Regions from separate parts of the Nocardioides ginsengisegetis genome, predicted to be linked through region 1. Evidence: predicted binding sites of a transcription regulator. Region 1 holds the regulator's gene; the other holds the start of a gene.
What was found. The regulator LexA, encoded in region 1, represses DNA repair genes until DNA is damaged. The targets are predictions, from matches to a motif close to TCGAACANNTGTTCGA.

Region 2: FB382_RS09445 (HNH endonuclease signature motif containing protein) is a predicted target of LexA. The motif match lies at 3,108-3,123, and genes of this name have one in related genera.

Annotation. Positions count from the first base shown of each region.
Region 1 is NZ_JACGXA010000001.1:3,210,032-3,217,072, forward strand. Features, by position in the region: gene FB382_RS15475 (hypothetical protein) at 1-181, shown strand, start outside; gene FB382_RS15480 (SDR family NAD(P)-dependent oxidoreductase) at 192-998, opposite strand; gene FB382_RS22950 (GNAT family N-acetyltransferase) at 1,091-1,882, shown strand; gene lexA (transcriptional repressor LexA) at 2,021-2,773, shown strand; gene FB382_RS15495 (phosphatase PAP2 family protein) at 2,890-3,741, shown strand; gene FB382_RS15500 (alkaline phosphatase D family protein) at 3,833-5,575, shown strand; gene FB382_RS15505 (hypothetical protein) at 5,823-6,245, shown strand; gene FB382_RS15510 (helicase C-terminal domain-containing protein) at 6,242-7,041, opposite strand, start outside.
Region 2 is NZ_JACGXA010000001.1:1,977,027-1,984,067, reverse strand. Features, by position in the region: gene FB382_RS09460 (NAD(P)H-dependent flavin oxidoreductase) at 1-839, shown strand, start outside; gene FB382_RS09455 (LVIVD repeat-containing protein) at 870-2,348, shown strand; gene FB382_RS09450 (CG0192-related protein) at 2,385-2,948, shown strand; gene FB382_RS09445 (HNH endonuclease signature motif containing protein) at 3,311-4,444, shown strand; gene FB382_RS09440 (hypothetical protein) at 4,470-4,955, opposite strand; gene FB382_RS09435 (hypothetical protein) at 5,018-5,563, shown strand; gene FB382_RS09430 (alpha/beta fold hydrolase) at 5,560-6,264, shown strand; gene FB382_RS09425 (acyl-CoA dehydrogenase family protein) at 6,271-7,041, opposite strand, start outside.

The DNA of each region.
Region 1 (7,041 bases):
GGACCTCGCGACCCCGGTCACGCTCGTCTGCTTCGGTTCGACGTTCAGCGTCTACGCCGGCGGCGACGTCGACTCGCGGATCGTCCTCACACCCATCTCGCGCCTCGTGTCAGCACCCGCGACCGCCGCGCGGCACGCACCCCCGGGCGCGCGGCACCAGGGACCGGCCACGCGCCGCTGAACCGACCCGCTCAGGCGCCGGCGGACTTCTTCAGGGCCCGCCGGCCCTGGGCGGCGAACAGGCTGATCCCGCGCGCACTGACCGACGGCGCCAGCGCCGAGGCCCGTACGACGCCCCCGCGCCAACCCGGCACCGCCCGGATCACCCGATGGCTGCCGACCAGCGCGACGGCCTCGTCGGCGACCTCGTCGACGGTGAGGATCCGGCCACCGGAGTGGACCAGCAGGTTGCCCAGCCCCCCGGGCGTCTGCGCGTCGAGCATCGCGGTCTTCACCCCGTCGGGGCAGATCGCGTGCACCCGCACACCTCGAGGCGTCTCGGCGTCGCCCGACATGGTGAGCGAGACGATCGCGGCCTTCGTGGCGGCGTACAGGCTGTAGCCCGGGACCGGCCCGAGCCCCGCGAGCGACGCGGTGTTGACGACGTCGCCGCCGGCCTCGCCGAACGCCTCGAGCGCGGCGCGCATCCCCCACACGACGCCCATCAGGTTGACGTCGACCAGGCGTCGTACGGCGTCGTCGGACAGCTCCGACAGCGTGCCGTCGTCGCCGACACCGGCGTTGTTGAACCACGCGGTCAGGACGCCGTGGCGGGTCGCCTCGGCGACCGCGGCCGCGTGCCCGGCGGGGTCGCGCACGTCGTGGGCGATGCCGGCCGCGGCGCCGATCTCGGCGGCCGTGCGGGCGGCGCCCTCGCCGTCGACGTCGGTGACCACGACCCGGTGGCCGCGGGCGACCATCCGCTCGGCGATGCCGCGGCCGATCCCGCGGGCTCCTCCGGTGACGACACAGCTGGTGTGGACAGGCGGTGCAGACATGGGGGACGAAGGCTGGGCGGCAGGCATGGCGGGAGTCAACCAGATCCGCGAATTCGCCGATCCCGATGTCCCACGCGGCGTACGGTGCCCCGGTGACCCCCGTGCTTGCTGATCCGCGGGTGGCTCCGGTCGAGGACAACCTCATGGAGTTCCTGCGGGTGACGGCCTCCAACCCTTCCTTCGGGACCGAGGGTGCCGCCGACCTCCACACCTGGCACACCACCGTGCCGCACCCCGTCTTCAACGGCATCGCCGGCGCCCGCTTCGCACCCGGCGAGGAGCTGCGCCGCACCCGCGAGGTGCTGGCGGCCTACGTCGGCCGAGGACTCCCCTTCCTGTGGTGGGGCTCCCCCTCCACGATGACGGCCGAGATCGCCGACACCCTCGTCGCCGCCGGCATGTTGCGCGACGAGACGCCCGGCATGCATCGCGTCCTCGACGGCCCGGTGCCGATGCCGCCGCCCGGCCCCGGCGTCCGGATCCACGTCGTGGGCCCGGAGTGCCACGCGGCCACCGCGCGGGTGATGACCGAGGGCTTCGGCTTCCCGGCCGAGCTCGCCGGCCCGATCGTGGAGATGATGGCGCCCTTCGACGCCGCCGACCTCCTCACCGTGCTCGCCACCGTCGACGGCCAGCCCGTCGCCTGCGGCACCGCCTGGCTCACCGGCCGCACCGCCGGCCTCTACAACATCACCACGCTCGAGGCCGCGCGCGGGCGCGGGATCGGGTACGCCGTCACCGCGACGCTGCTCGAGATGGCGCGTGACCGGGGCTGCACCGAGGCGATCCTGCACGCCACCGAGATGGGCCGGCCGGTCTACGAGCGGCTGGGCTTCGAGGAGGTCTGCCGGATGCCGATGTTCGTGTGGGTGCCCCAGCTCTGACCGTGACGTGGCGCCCCACTCCGGCGCGACACGCTGTTCGAACAGATGTTTGAACAGACGGGCCGACATGGCTACGGTGGGAACACCGGCCCGGGGTGCGTCCCCCGGGCGCACCGCCGTACACCGGAAGGCACCGCCATGGCCACGAAGAAGACGGGCGACGACTCCCCCACCAAGGCTGCACGGGGTCGAGTCGCCGAGCTGCCCGACGGTCCCCCGGACGCCCACGGCCTGACCCCGCGCCAGCAGCGGGTCCTGGCCCACATCAAGGAAGCCATCGAGAAGCGCGGCTACCCGCCCAGCATGCGCGAGATCGGCGAGGCGGTCGGGCTCACCAGCTCCTCCAGCGTGGCCCACCAGCTCAAGGTGCTCGAGGAGAAGGGCTTCCTCAAGCGCGACCCCAACCGGCCGCGGGCGCTCGAGGTCTTCCTGCCCGAGGTGATGAAGGCGCGGCGCTCGATCTCCTCGGCCGACGAGTCGACCTACGACGAGACCGGCGTCGGCGACGCGATGCCCGCCGCCTCCTACGTGCCGATGGTCGGCCGGATCGCCGCCGGCGGCCCGATCCTGGCCGAGGAGCGGGTCGAGGCGATCTTCCCGCTGCCCCAGGAGCTGGTCGGCGACGGCACGCTCTTCATGCTCGAGGTCGTCGGCGACTCGATGGTCGACGCGGCCATCTGCAGCGGCGACTACGTCGTGATCCGCCAGCAGCCCACCGCCAGCAACGGCGAGATCGTGGCCGCGATGATCGACGGCGAGGCCACCGTCAAGACCTTCCAGCGCAAGGACGGCAAGGTCTGGCTGCTGCCCCACAACGACACCTACGAGCCCATCGACGGCACCCACGCGACGATCCTCGGCAAGGTCACCGCGGTCCTGCGTCGGGTCTGATCGGGGTCCGCTAGCCTCCTCACCGGAAATCTTCACGAACCCCCGAGATAAATCCCGGGAACATTTCGGGGGTATTCCGTATTTTGGTACATGTGGGAACGACTGAGGGTGGGGGTATGTCTCTGACTGCCCTGCGCCGACGCCACCCGCAGATCGTGCGGGGCGTGCTCGAGATCGTCCTCATCCTGGCCCTCTGGGTGGGCTACAGCCTGTCCCGGCTCGTCGCCGACACCGCGATGGGGCCGGCCATGCACCGGGCCCACGAGCTGCTCCGCTTCGAGACCGTGCTCGGCATCCACTGGGAGGTGCCGCTCAACGAGCTGTTCACCAACCACCGGGTGATCGGGCTGCTCGGCTCCTACTGGTACGCCTCCCTCCACTACGTCGTCACGGCCGCGGTGCTGCTCTGGCTCTACCGGCTCGGCACCCGCGTCTACGCCCCGGCCCGACGGGCGCTGGTGATCGGCACCCTCCTCGGGCTCGCGGCCTACCTGCTGATGCCGACGGCACCGCCGCGCTTCATCACGGGCTACGTCGACGTCCTCTCCCTGCACGCCTCCGACGGCTGGTGGGCCTCCGACGCCTCCGCGCCGCGCGGGCTCGGCGGGCTGACCAACGAGCTGGCCGCCTTCCCGTCGCTGCACGCCGGCTGGGCCCTGTGGGTCGCCATCTCGCTGCAGCGCCACGCCCGCCACCGGTGGGTCCGCGCGCTCGGCTGGACCTACGCCGTCGGCACCGGCGTCGTCATCATCGGCACCGGCAACCACTGGGTCATCGACGTGCTGATGGGCTACCTCGTCATCGCCGCCGGCTGGGCCGCCGCCGAGTGGGCGCCACGCATCCCCGTCCTCGTCTCCGCGCCCGCCGCCCGGCCGATGCCGGCCGCCGCGGCCCCGCTGCCGACACCGGCCCCGGCCCCGCTCACGCGCAGCCTGCCCACGCCGGCCGCCCGCAGCCGCCTCGACTGACCCGCGCCACCCCGGGGTGACCTGCGGGTGAACGGACGGTGCTCACACCGCCGATCCGGAACACGCCCGGCGCTGGCTCGTTGGGCCTCTCGTGAGCTCTCCCCGTGACATCCCCCCTGCCCAGCCCCTGACCTCCCGCCCCGTCGGTCGACGTACGGTCCTGGCCACCGGCACCGTCGGCGCCGTCGGCGTGGCCGCGGTCTCCTCGCCGCTCGCGACGGCCGCCCCGGCAGTAGCCGCGTCAGGGGCCGCGGGCGACGGCGCGGTGTTCGCCCACGGTGTCGCCTCGGGCGACCCGCTGCCCGAGGGGGTCGTGCTGTGGACCCGAGTGACGCCGACCGCGGCGAGCACCCCCGGCTCCGGCGCGGGCCCGAAGGTCACGGTCCGCTGGGAGGTGGCGCGAGACGCGGGGTTCCGCGACGTCGTACGCCGAGGCCGCTTCGAGACCGGCCCGAGCCGCGACCACACCGTCAAGGTCGACGTGCGCGGCCTGCGGCCCGCCACGGCGTACCACTACCGCTTCCACCTCGGCGACGCCACGAGCCGGGTCGGCCGCACCCGCACGGCTCCCGCCCACGACGCGACGCCGGACCACCTGCGCTTCGGCGTCGTCTCGTGCGCCAACCTGCAGGCCGGCTGGTTCAGCGCCTACCGCGGGCTCGCGGCGCGCGACGACCTGGACGCGGTGGTGCACCTGGGCGACTACCTCTACGAGTACGGCCCCGGTGAGTACGGCTACGGCCAGTCCGACGAGGACATCCGCAAGCACGAGCCGGCGCACGAGATGCTCTCGCTGGCCGACTACCGGCAGCGGCACGCGCAGTACAAGCGCGACCGCGACCTGCAGGACGCGCACGCGAAGTTCGCCTGGATCGTGACGTGGGACGACCACGAGGTCGCCGACAACCAGTGGAAGAACGGCGCGGTCAACCACGACGCAGGCGAGGGCGACTACAAGGCCCGCCGGGCGCGGGCGCACCGGGCGTACGACGAGTGGATGCCTGCGCGGCTCGACGGCACCGCCGCGCTGCGGGACGGTGACCGGCTCTACCGGCGGCTGCGCTTCGGCACGCTGGCCGAGCTGAGCCTGCTCGACCTGCGCACCCACCGCGACCAGCAGGTCGAGACCACCCCCACCCCGGTGCCCAACCCGGACCCGGCCGTCAACGACCCGGACCGGACCATCACCGGCAACCGGCAGATGCAGTGGCTCAAGGACTCGCTGGCCGGCGACCGCCCGCAGTGGAAGATCATCGGCAACCCGGTGATGATCGCGCCGGTCAACTTCGGCGCCCTCCCCGACCCGATGGTCGACGCGGTGCACCAGGTCACCGGCGAGCCGGCCGCGTCCGACGGGGCGCCGTACAACACCGACCAGTGGGACGGCTACACCACCGACCGCCGGGAGGTCTTCGACCACATCCGCACCCACCAGGTGAAGGACGCGCTCTTCATCACCGGCGACATCCACTCCGGGTGGGCCGCGGAGCTGCCGTACGACGCCTCGACCTACCCCGTCGGCGACTCGGCCGGCGTGGAGTTCGTGTGCACGTCGGTCACGGCCAACAACCTCAAGGACATCACCGGCACGCCGGCACACACGACCAGCGACGGCGTGGCCGAGACGATCAAGGCCAACAACCGGCACGTGAAGTATCTCAACTGGGACGACCACGGCTTCTCCGTGCTCGACGTGACCGCCCAGCGCGCCCAGATGGACTGGTACGTCATCGGGGACCGCAAGGACCGCAACGCCCCGATCACGTGGTCGGTGTCGTGGAAGACCAACACCGGCACCGGCCGCGTCAGCGAGGTGTCGAAGCCGGTGAGCTGAGGGCGTCCGGGATCGCCGGTTCACCGGCGATCCCGGACGTTTTCGGGGGTTGCAACCCTCCAGAAGGTCCAGGAACCCTCCAGCACTGTGGCGGGTGGGACGTCTGGGAGCGCTGGTCCCGCGCCGGCCGCGTGACGGAGGCCACGACCCCGGTGGGCTTTTAGTCCCTGCCAGAAGGGGCACTCTCGGAGGTGACCCCATCGCGCCGCGCGGGCGGGTGGGGTTCATCCCCCACCGAGAGAAGACCATGAGCCTCAAAGCACACGCCTACAGCGACCCCCACCCAGCCCCTGGCGGCGACCCGGACAGCTCACCGGCGGCGGCCCGACTGCTGGAGATGACCGCCCGCGAGACCGACCAGTGGCGATCCGAGGCCAGGAGCGAGGCCGCCACGATCGTGGCGGGCGCCCGGGACGAGGCTGCCGAGCTCGTGCGAGCTGCGCGCGAGGAAGCCGAGGCCCTGGTGGCTTCGGCCCGCAAGGAAGCCGCGCAGACGCTGCGCGACGCCCGCGCCGAGGCATCCCGGGTGCAGAAGGAGACGACCGCGTCCCGTGAGCGCCACGAGGAGGTCATCGCGGACCTCCAGCAGGCGGCCACGGAGCACCGGGAGAAGCTGCGGGAGCACCTCACCGACATGCTCGACCGGGTCGACTCCGCCCCGGTGGACTAGTTTCCGGCGAGGCGGGTGAGCGCCTTGCGGACCACGGCCGGGTCGGTGGTGGTCCACATCGGCGGCAGGCTGGCCTTGAGGAAGCCGCCGTAGCGGGCGGTGGCCAGGCGCGGATCGAGGACGGCCACGACCCCGCGGTCGGTGGTGGTGCGGATCAGGCGACCGGCGCCCTGCGCCATCAGCAGGGCGGCGTGGGTGGCGGCGACCTGCATGAAGCCGTTGCCGCCGGCCTTGTCGGCCGCGCGCTGCCGGGCGCTCATCAGCGGGTCGTCGGGCCGAGGGAAGGGGATCCGGTCGATCAGCACCAGCTGGCAGGTGTCACCGGGGACGTCGAGGCCCTGCCAGAGGCTGAGCGTGCCGAAGAGGCAGGTGTGCGGGTCGGCAACGAACTGCTTGGCGAGCTCGGGGAGCTGGGCGTCGCCCTGGGCCAGCGTGGTCAGGTGGGGCAGCCGCTCGCGGACCGCCTCGGCCGCGGCCTCGGCAGCGCGACGGCTCGAGAACAGGCCGAGCGTGCGGCCGTCGGCGGCGTCGACGAGGTCGACGATCTCGTCGAGCTGGGCCTTGACGAGCCCGTCGCGGCCCGGCGGCGGCAGGTGACGGGCGACGTACAGGATCGCCTGCTGGCCGTAGTCGAAGGGTGAGCCCACGTCGAGCCCGCGCCACGGCAGTGCGTCGCCGCCCGAGGAGACCGCCCCGGACTCCACGACCCGCTCGGAGGGCTTGAGGCCCACGCTGGTGGCGACCGAGGAGAAGTCGCCGCCGAGCATCAGGGTGGCGCTGGTGAAGACCACGGTCT
Region 2 (7,041 bases), 1.2 Mb from region 1:
AGGAGCACCGGAAGTTCGTCGACGAGACGCTGCTCAAGCTCGGCGTCCCGCCGCTTCCGGAGGGCGAGGGCCGCGAGGGCGTGCTGGGCTGGCTGCACTCCGTGGCGCGCTCGCACGTCGACATCGCGCTCGCCCACCGCCCGGTCCTGATCGCCAACGCACTCGGCTCGCCGCCGGTCGACGTGATCGAGAAGGCCCACGAGCACGGCGTGAAGGTGGCTGCCCTGGCCGGCGCCGCGAAGCACGCGCTGTCCCACGTCGCCAACGGCGTCGACATCATCGTCGCCCAGGGCTACGAGGCCGGCGGGCACACCGGCGAGATCGCCAGCATGGTGCTGACCCCCGACATCGTCGACGCGGTCGGGCCCGGCGTCCCCGTGCTCGGTGCCGGCGGCATCGGGTCGGGCCGGCAGGTCGCCGCGTCCCTCGCGCTCGGCGCCGCCGGCGTCTGGACGGGGTCGATCTGGCTCGGCACGGAGGAATACCGCAACCTCGCCTCCAACAAGGGCTGGGAGACGGCCTTCCTGCGCGCCACGTCGTCCGACACCGTCCGCACCCGCATCTACACCGGCAAGCCCGCTCGTCTGCTGAAGACGAAGTGGACCGAGGCCTGGGCGGAGGAGGGGGCGCCGACGCCGCTGCCGATGCCGCTGCAGAACCTGCTCGTCGCCGACGCGCACAACCGGATCAACGCCTCCGGCGACCCCGACGTGATCTCGATGCCGGTCGGCCAGATCGTGGGCCGCATGAACGAGGTGCGGCCCGTCGCCGACGTGATGGCCTCGCTGGTCGCGGAGTTCGAGGAGGCAGTCGCCCACCTCAACAAGGTCAACGGCTAACCTCCCCGCCCGCGCGTCGTTGGAGTCACCATGGTCATCCGCAGGTCTCGTCGTGCTTCCTCGCTCCGGCGCCTCGGCGTCGTGCTCACCGCCCTCGTCGCCGGGCTCCTCGGTCTGACGCTGTCGGGGGTGATGTCGGCGACCGGACAGTCGCTCCCGGCCCCGACGCCGCAGGCCGTGTGCGGTCCCGGCGCCCACCCCGAGACCGACATCCAGGGACGGGTGCCCCAGGCCGACTACGACAGTGGCCGGATCAAGCAGGACTACCGCTGCAACACCGAGAAGGTCGCCCACGAGGGGACGACCGGCGGCTTCAAGGTGATCCGGTATCGCGATGCCCAGGGGCACGTGTGCGCGTTCTACGACTCGACGCTGCTCTTTCCCAAGGACGCCCTCTTCAACGCCGGCACGGGCCTCGGCGTCGTCGTCCTCGACATGACCGACCCGACGCACCCGCGCCGGACCACGACGCTGCAGACACCCGCGATGGACACCCCGCACGAGTCGGTGCTGCTCAACAAGAAGCGCGGCATCCTCGGTGCGGTCTCGGGCAACCCGGCCACCGCGCCCGGCGTACTCGACCTCTACGACGTCAAGACCGACTGCCAGCACCCGGCCCTGCTCTCCTCGACGCCGAGCGCGATCCTGGGTCACGAGAGCGGCTTCGCGCCGGACGGCAAGACGTTCTACGCGTCCTCGACCGGTGGCCAGACGCTCGTCGCCATCGACATCACCGACCCGACCGCTCCGCAGCAGGTCTTCCAGCAGTTCGGCGTGAACTACCACGGCATGCGGGTCTCCGCCGACGGCAGGACGCTCTACGTCGCCAACATCGGCAACGACAGCACCGGCGCCCGCTTCGCCAACGGCGGCCTGCGCATCCTCGACGTCAGCGAGATCCAGGACCGGGTCGCCAACCCGCAGGTCCGGATCATCAAGGACCTCTCCTGGCCCGAGGTGTCGATCCCGCAGGTGCCCGAGCCGTTCACCCGCAACGGCCGCCAGTACCTCCTCGAGGTCGACGAGTACGCCAACTACAGCTTCACCTCGGCCGACCAGACGTCGGCGCCGGTCGGCGCGGCCCGGATCATCGACGTCACCGACCCGACCAAGGCCCACGTCGTCTCGGACCTGCGCCTCCAGGTCCACCAGCCCGCTGCGCGGAAGGGCCCGGAGAAGAACGACCCCGGCGCCAACATCCCCGTCCAGGGGTACGCCGGCCACTACTGCTCGGTCCCCACGCGCGACAACCCGCAGGTCGTCGCCTGCTCGATGATCCTGTCGGGCCTGCGGATCTTCGACATCAGTGACCTCCGCAACCCCGTCGAGGCCGGCTACTACAACAAGGTGCTCCCCTCGAACCGGCCCGAGAACCCCACCGCCTCCGGGGCCTTCGCGATGTCGCAGCCGGCGTGGGACGTCGCGCGCCGTTCCGTCTGGTACACCGACGGCAACTCCGGCTTCTACGTCGTGCGGCTCACCAACGGCGTCGGCAAGCTCCTGGACTAGGTCTTCGGCGCAACTGCCGTTTGCGAGGATGACGGCATGGCCCTCCTCCACGCGGCGACACTGAACCCGTCCAAGATCGAGCTGCTCTCCGCGTGGCTCCCCACCCAGCCCTGGGCGGGCGATGTCTCGGCGCTCGAGCAGGTCGGCGCCTACCGCTTCGACGATCCCCAGGGCGAGGTGGGCCTCGAGGCCTTCCTGCTCAGGACCGGTGACGGTCGTCTCCTGCACGTGCCGGTCACCTACCGCGGCGCACCCCTGGAGGGAGCCGACGGCGCCCTGGTCGGCACCACCGACCACTCCACGCTGGGCAAGCGGTGGGTGTACGACGGCACCGCCGACCCGGTCTGGCTGCTGGCGGCCGCCACTGCCGCACTCACCGGTGGGCACGAGGCGGAGCTCCTCATCGATCTCGGCAAGGGGCTGGAGCGCCGCGACCCGACCGTGCGGGTGCAGGGGAGCGGGTCCACCGACGTGCCTGTTCCCAGCCTCGATGACCTGTCGGTCTCCGTGGCGCGGGTCGTCGGTGAGCGGGTCGACGGCGCTGCCACGGTCAGTGCACGGTGGGAGGGCGGCGAAGCCGTGGTCATCGGAGTCGGCTGAAGGCCCGCCCGGCCTCGAGTGGGGGCCTGCACGCCGACGTTTGGCTGCGGGACCTCGCGCCTTCGGCGCGGATTTCTTGAGATTTCTGGGTCGCCGCAGGGTTCGCACGAGGTGCCTCCGGGCCCTGCTTCCTGGCTTTCGGTCGCCTGGCTCAACCGCTCGAACGAGGTTTCAAGATTCTTTCGATTCTTTACCTTTCTGGGGTCGAAATAGGGGCTCTGGCCTGCGGTTTTGTCGGTGGTCCCCGCTGGAATTGATCCATGACAGCGATGGTTCAGCAGGCTCCTCGACACCAGGTGTCGCGGGCCGTGGCCGCTGTCCACGCAAGCTTTGACGAGGTCTCCGATTCCTCGCTGTGGTCGATGTCGACGGAGGAAGCCGCCGCGACTTTGGCTGAGGCCACCCGGATGGTCGCGCGGGCCCAGGAGATCGAGCTGCGGGTCGCCGAGCACGCCAAGACCGTCGGCGTCGGCGAATCCGTCGGGGCCACCTCGACGACGAACTTCTGGGCGCATGCCACCCACCAGACCCGCACGGCTGCGCACGGGAAGATGCGCCTCGCGGTCGCGCTGGCCGCCCGGCCGGCGTTGCGTACGGCGGTGGCGGCCGGTCGCGTGCTTGTGGAGCAGGCGCGGGTGATCGTCGAGGCGGTGGAGGTCCTCCCGGCCGAACATCGCGACGAGGCGGAGGCGATGTTGATCAAGTTCGCCGCCGAGCACGACGCGCAGGAGTTGAAGAGGTTGGGTCGGCGGATCCTGGAGTTCCTGGACCCCGAGGCCGCGGAGGCGCACGAGGCCAAGCAGCTCGAGGACGAGGAGCGCGCTGCCGCGTTGTCGACCAAGCTGACCATGACCGATGACGGCCACGGCAAGGTCCACGGCCGGTTCACGCTGCCCTCGGCGCAGGCCGCGATGTTGAAGAAGGCACTGCTCGCGTTCGCCGCTCCCAAGCATCGCGCCGCGGTCGACGGCTGCGTGGGTGAGCGGCGACCGTCGGCGGAGCGGATGGGTCAGGCGTTCGTCGAGCTGATCGAGCGCTACCCGGTCAAGCGTCTCCCCAAGGCCGGCGGCGTCAACGCCACCGTCGTGGTGACGATGGACATCTCCACGCTGATGGGCGGCTTGAAGGCCGCGTCGCTGGACACCGGGGAGCGGATCACCGCAGGCCAGGCCCGGAGGCTGGCCTGTGAGGCGGGGATCATCCCGGCCGTCCTGGGTGGGAAGTCCCAGGTGCTCGACCTGGGCCGGAAGCGCCGGTTCCACAGCGAGTCGCAGCGGATCGCGATGGCGATCGAGCAGGGCGGCTGCAACGCGGAGGGATGTGACTGGCCGCCGGGGCTGTGTCACGGGCACCACCCGATCCCGTGGAGCCAGGACGGGGAGACCAACAAGGACGGCATGCTGCTCTGCCCCCACCACCACGCCCGGGCCCACGACCCGAAGTTCACGATGACCAAACAGACCGGCGGGAAGGTCGCCTTCAACCGCAGGACATAGGCCGGCACCCAGCTCGGTCAGGCACTCACGGGGTGACCGACCCCGTGTAGATCTCGTGCGCCGGAGCGTGGGGATCGGCGTCGTACGTGATGTCGAACGTCCCGGTGCCGTGCAGGCCCGCGTAGGCGCCGGTGCCGCTGACGACGGTCCAGTCGCCGCCGTGGGGCGGGACGGGCGTGAAGACCATCCGCACGGTGCCGTCCGAGCAGGTGATGTTCCGCTCCACGAGGCCGAGGTCCTTCACGTCGGCATGGCGGCTGGCGTGGGAGTCGCGGATGGTGCCGCCGGTGCAGAAGGGCGAGCTGCCGAGGGTGGAACCGTCGAGCACGTCGCCCGTCGCGATGGGCTCAGCGCCTGCTGTGGGAGCGATGTCGATGCTCGTCCGGATCACCAGGGTCTGCCCGGCCGGCTGACCGGAGGTCGTCGGGTCGGGCTCCGCCCCGCCGTCACCCACGCATGCGCTCAGGGGGAGCAGACCTGCGACGCAGAAGACGACGACGAAGGTGTGCATGGCGCCTCGAGCTGCACGAGTGGCTGGTGCCCCAGTGTCCGCCTTGGCGCTAGGTTTCCGCCATGCCAACTCTCGAGTCGGCGACGCCCCGCACTGTGCAGCGGCAGGTCGTCGTTGGTCTGGTGCTCGCCGCCATCGTGGTCGCTCTCGGCTTCGGGGTGCGGTGGTGGACCCACCCGTCGGTGTTCGGGGACGGGGGATTCGACTTCCGCGCCCTGCCGCAGCCGGTGGCGCACTCAGCGAGGGACCTGCAGGTCACGTTCAGCGCTGACGAGGAGCCGGTGACGCTTGCAGGGGTGGAGCCGGTCTGGGCGGACAACACGGCGCGCGCGACCGTGGCGTTCTCGGTGTGCCGAGGGGACAGCCACCGGCTGGCGATCGGCGCGCCCGCGGGGGATGCGGAAATCGTGTGCGACCCGCTCCGTCCGGTGGTCGAGGGGACCAGGATCGACCCACGCCAGGAGTACGTGGTCGCGACCATCACGCCCACTGCAGCAGGAGTGGCGCGCCTGGTCGGTGTCCGGCTGACCTACGCCACCGGGGCGAGGCACCTGTTCCAGCGGGGCACCGAGGTCATGCACCTCGACGCCACGGTGGTGGCCCGATGAGCGCCACGTTCGTCCTCGTCCACGGCGCCTGGCACGGCGCGTGGTGCTGGGACCGGCTGGTGCCTGAGCTGCAAGGCCGCGGACACGCGGCCGTCGCCATGGACCTCCCGGTCGACGACGGCGGCGCGACCTTCGAGGACTACGCGGCCGCCGTGCTGGACGCCTACCCCGCGGACCTGGCCGACGTCGTCCTGGTGGGGCACTCGCTGGGGGCGATGGTGCTGCCGCTCGTCGAGGCCGCGCGTCCGCCCGCCCTGTCGGTGTCCCTGTGCGGGGTGATCCCGAACCTCGGCGCGGCACCGTGGGACGACGCGCCGCCGATGGCCCGTGAGGGCGCCTTCGCCACGGAACAGCGTCCCGACGGGGCCACGGTGTTCCCCACGCTGGAGAGTGCGGTCACCTCGTTCTACGCCGACTGCACCGACGACGACGCCGCCTGGGCGTTCGCCCGGCTGCGTCCGCAGAACTCCTCGAGCCTGTGGGACCGCGCCTATCCCGTCGCTGTGCTCCCCGACGTACGACGTGCCGCCGTCGTCGGCATCGACGACGCAGCGGTCACCCTCGAGTTCAGCCGGGCCGTGACGCGGGACCGGCTGGGCGTCGACCCCATCGAGATCCCGGGTGACCACTCGCCGTTCCTCGCGCGGCCGGCGGAGCTGGCGGACGTGCTCGACCGGCTCGCCGGCGAGGCCCTGGGCTGACCAGGCTCAGGCGGGCTCCGCGGCGAGCGCCCGACCGACGGTGAGCGCCTGCTCGGTGCTGCCGCCGTGCAGGAACTCGAAGCGCTTGGCGCTCGTGAAGTAGCGGTGCGCCTCGCCGTCGAGGTCGATGCCGACGCCGCCGTGGACGTGGACGGTGGTGTGCGCCAGGCGGTGGCCGGCGTCGGCCGCCCACATTTTCGCGATCGCCACCTCGGAGTCGGCGGGGAGACCCTCCTCGAGTCGCCACGCGGCCTGCCAGAGGGTGAGCCGCTGCGCGAGCACGTCGATGTAGCCGTCGGCGAGCCGTTGCGACACGGCCTGGAAGGTGCCGATGGGGCGGCCGAACTGCTCGCGCGTCTTCGCGTACGCCGCGGTGAGCTGCAACGCCCCCTCGGTGATGCCGAGCTGCTCGGCGCTCGCGGCCACCAGCAGCAGCTGGCGGAGCCGGTGTGCGGCGCCGTCACCGGGCAGTCGCCGGTCCTCGGCCATGGCCACGCCGGAGAGGTCGAGCCGCGCCACGGTGTCGCCGTCGGACGTGCGCTGCGGCACGACGATCACGCCGGGGTCCGCGGGCGTGACGAGGAAGACCGCGACCCCGTCGCCGGTGTCGGCAGGCACCAGGAAGAGGTCGGCCGACGTCCCGGCCGGGACGATCGCCTTGCTGCCGGTCAGCAGCCAGCCCTCACCGTCGCGCGACGCGACCGTCGACGGCCGCTCGGGCGCGAAGGCCCGCTCCTCGGCCACGGCCGCCGTGAGCACCGTGGCGCCGGTCGCAGC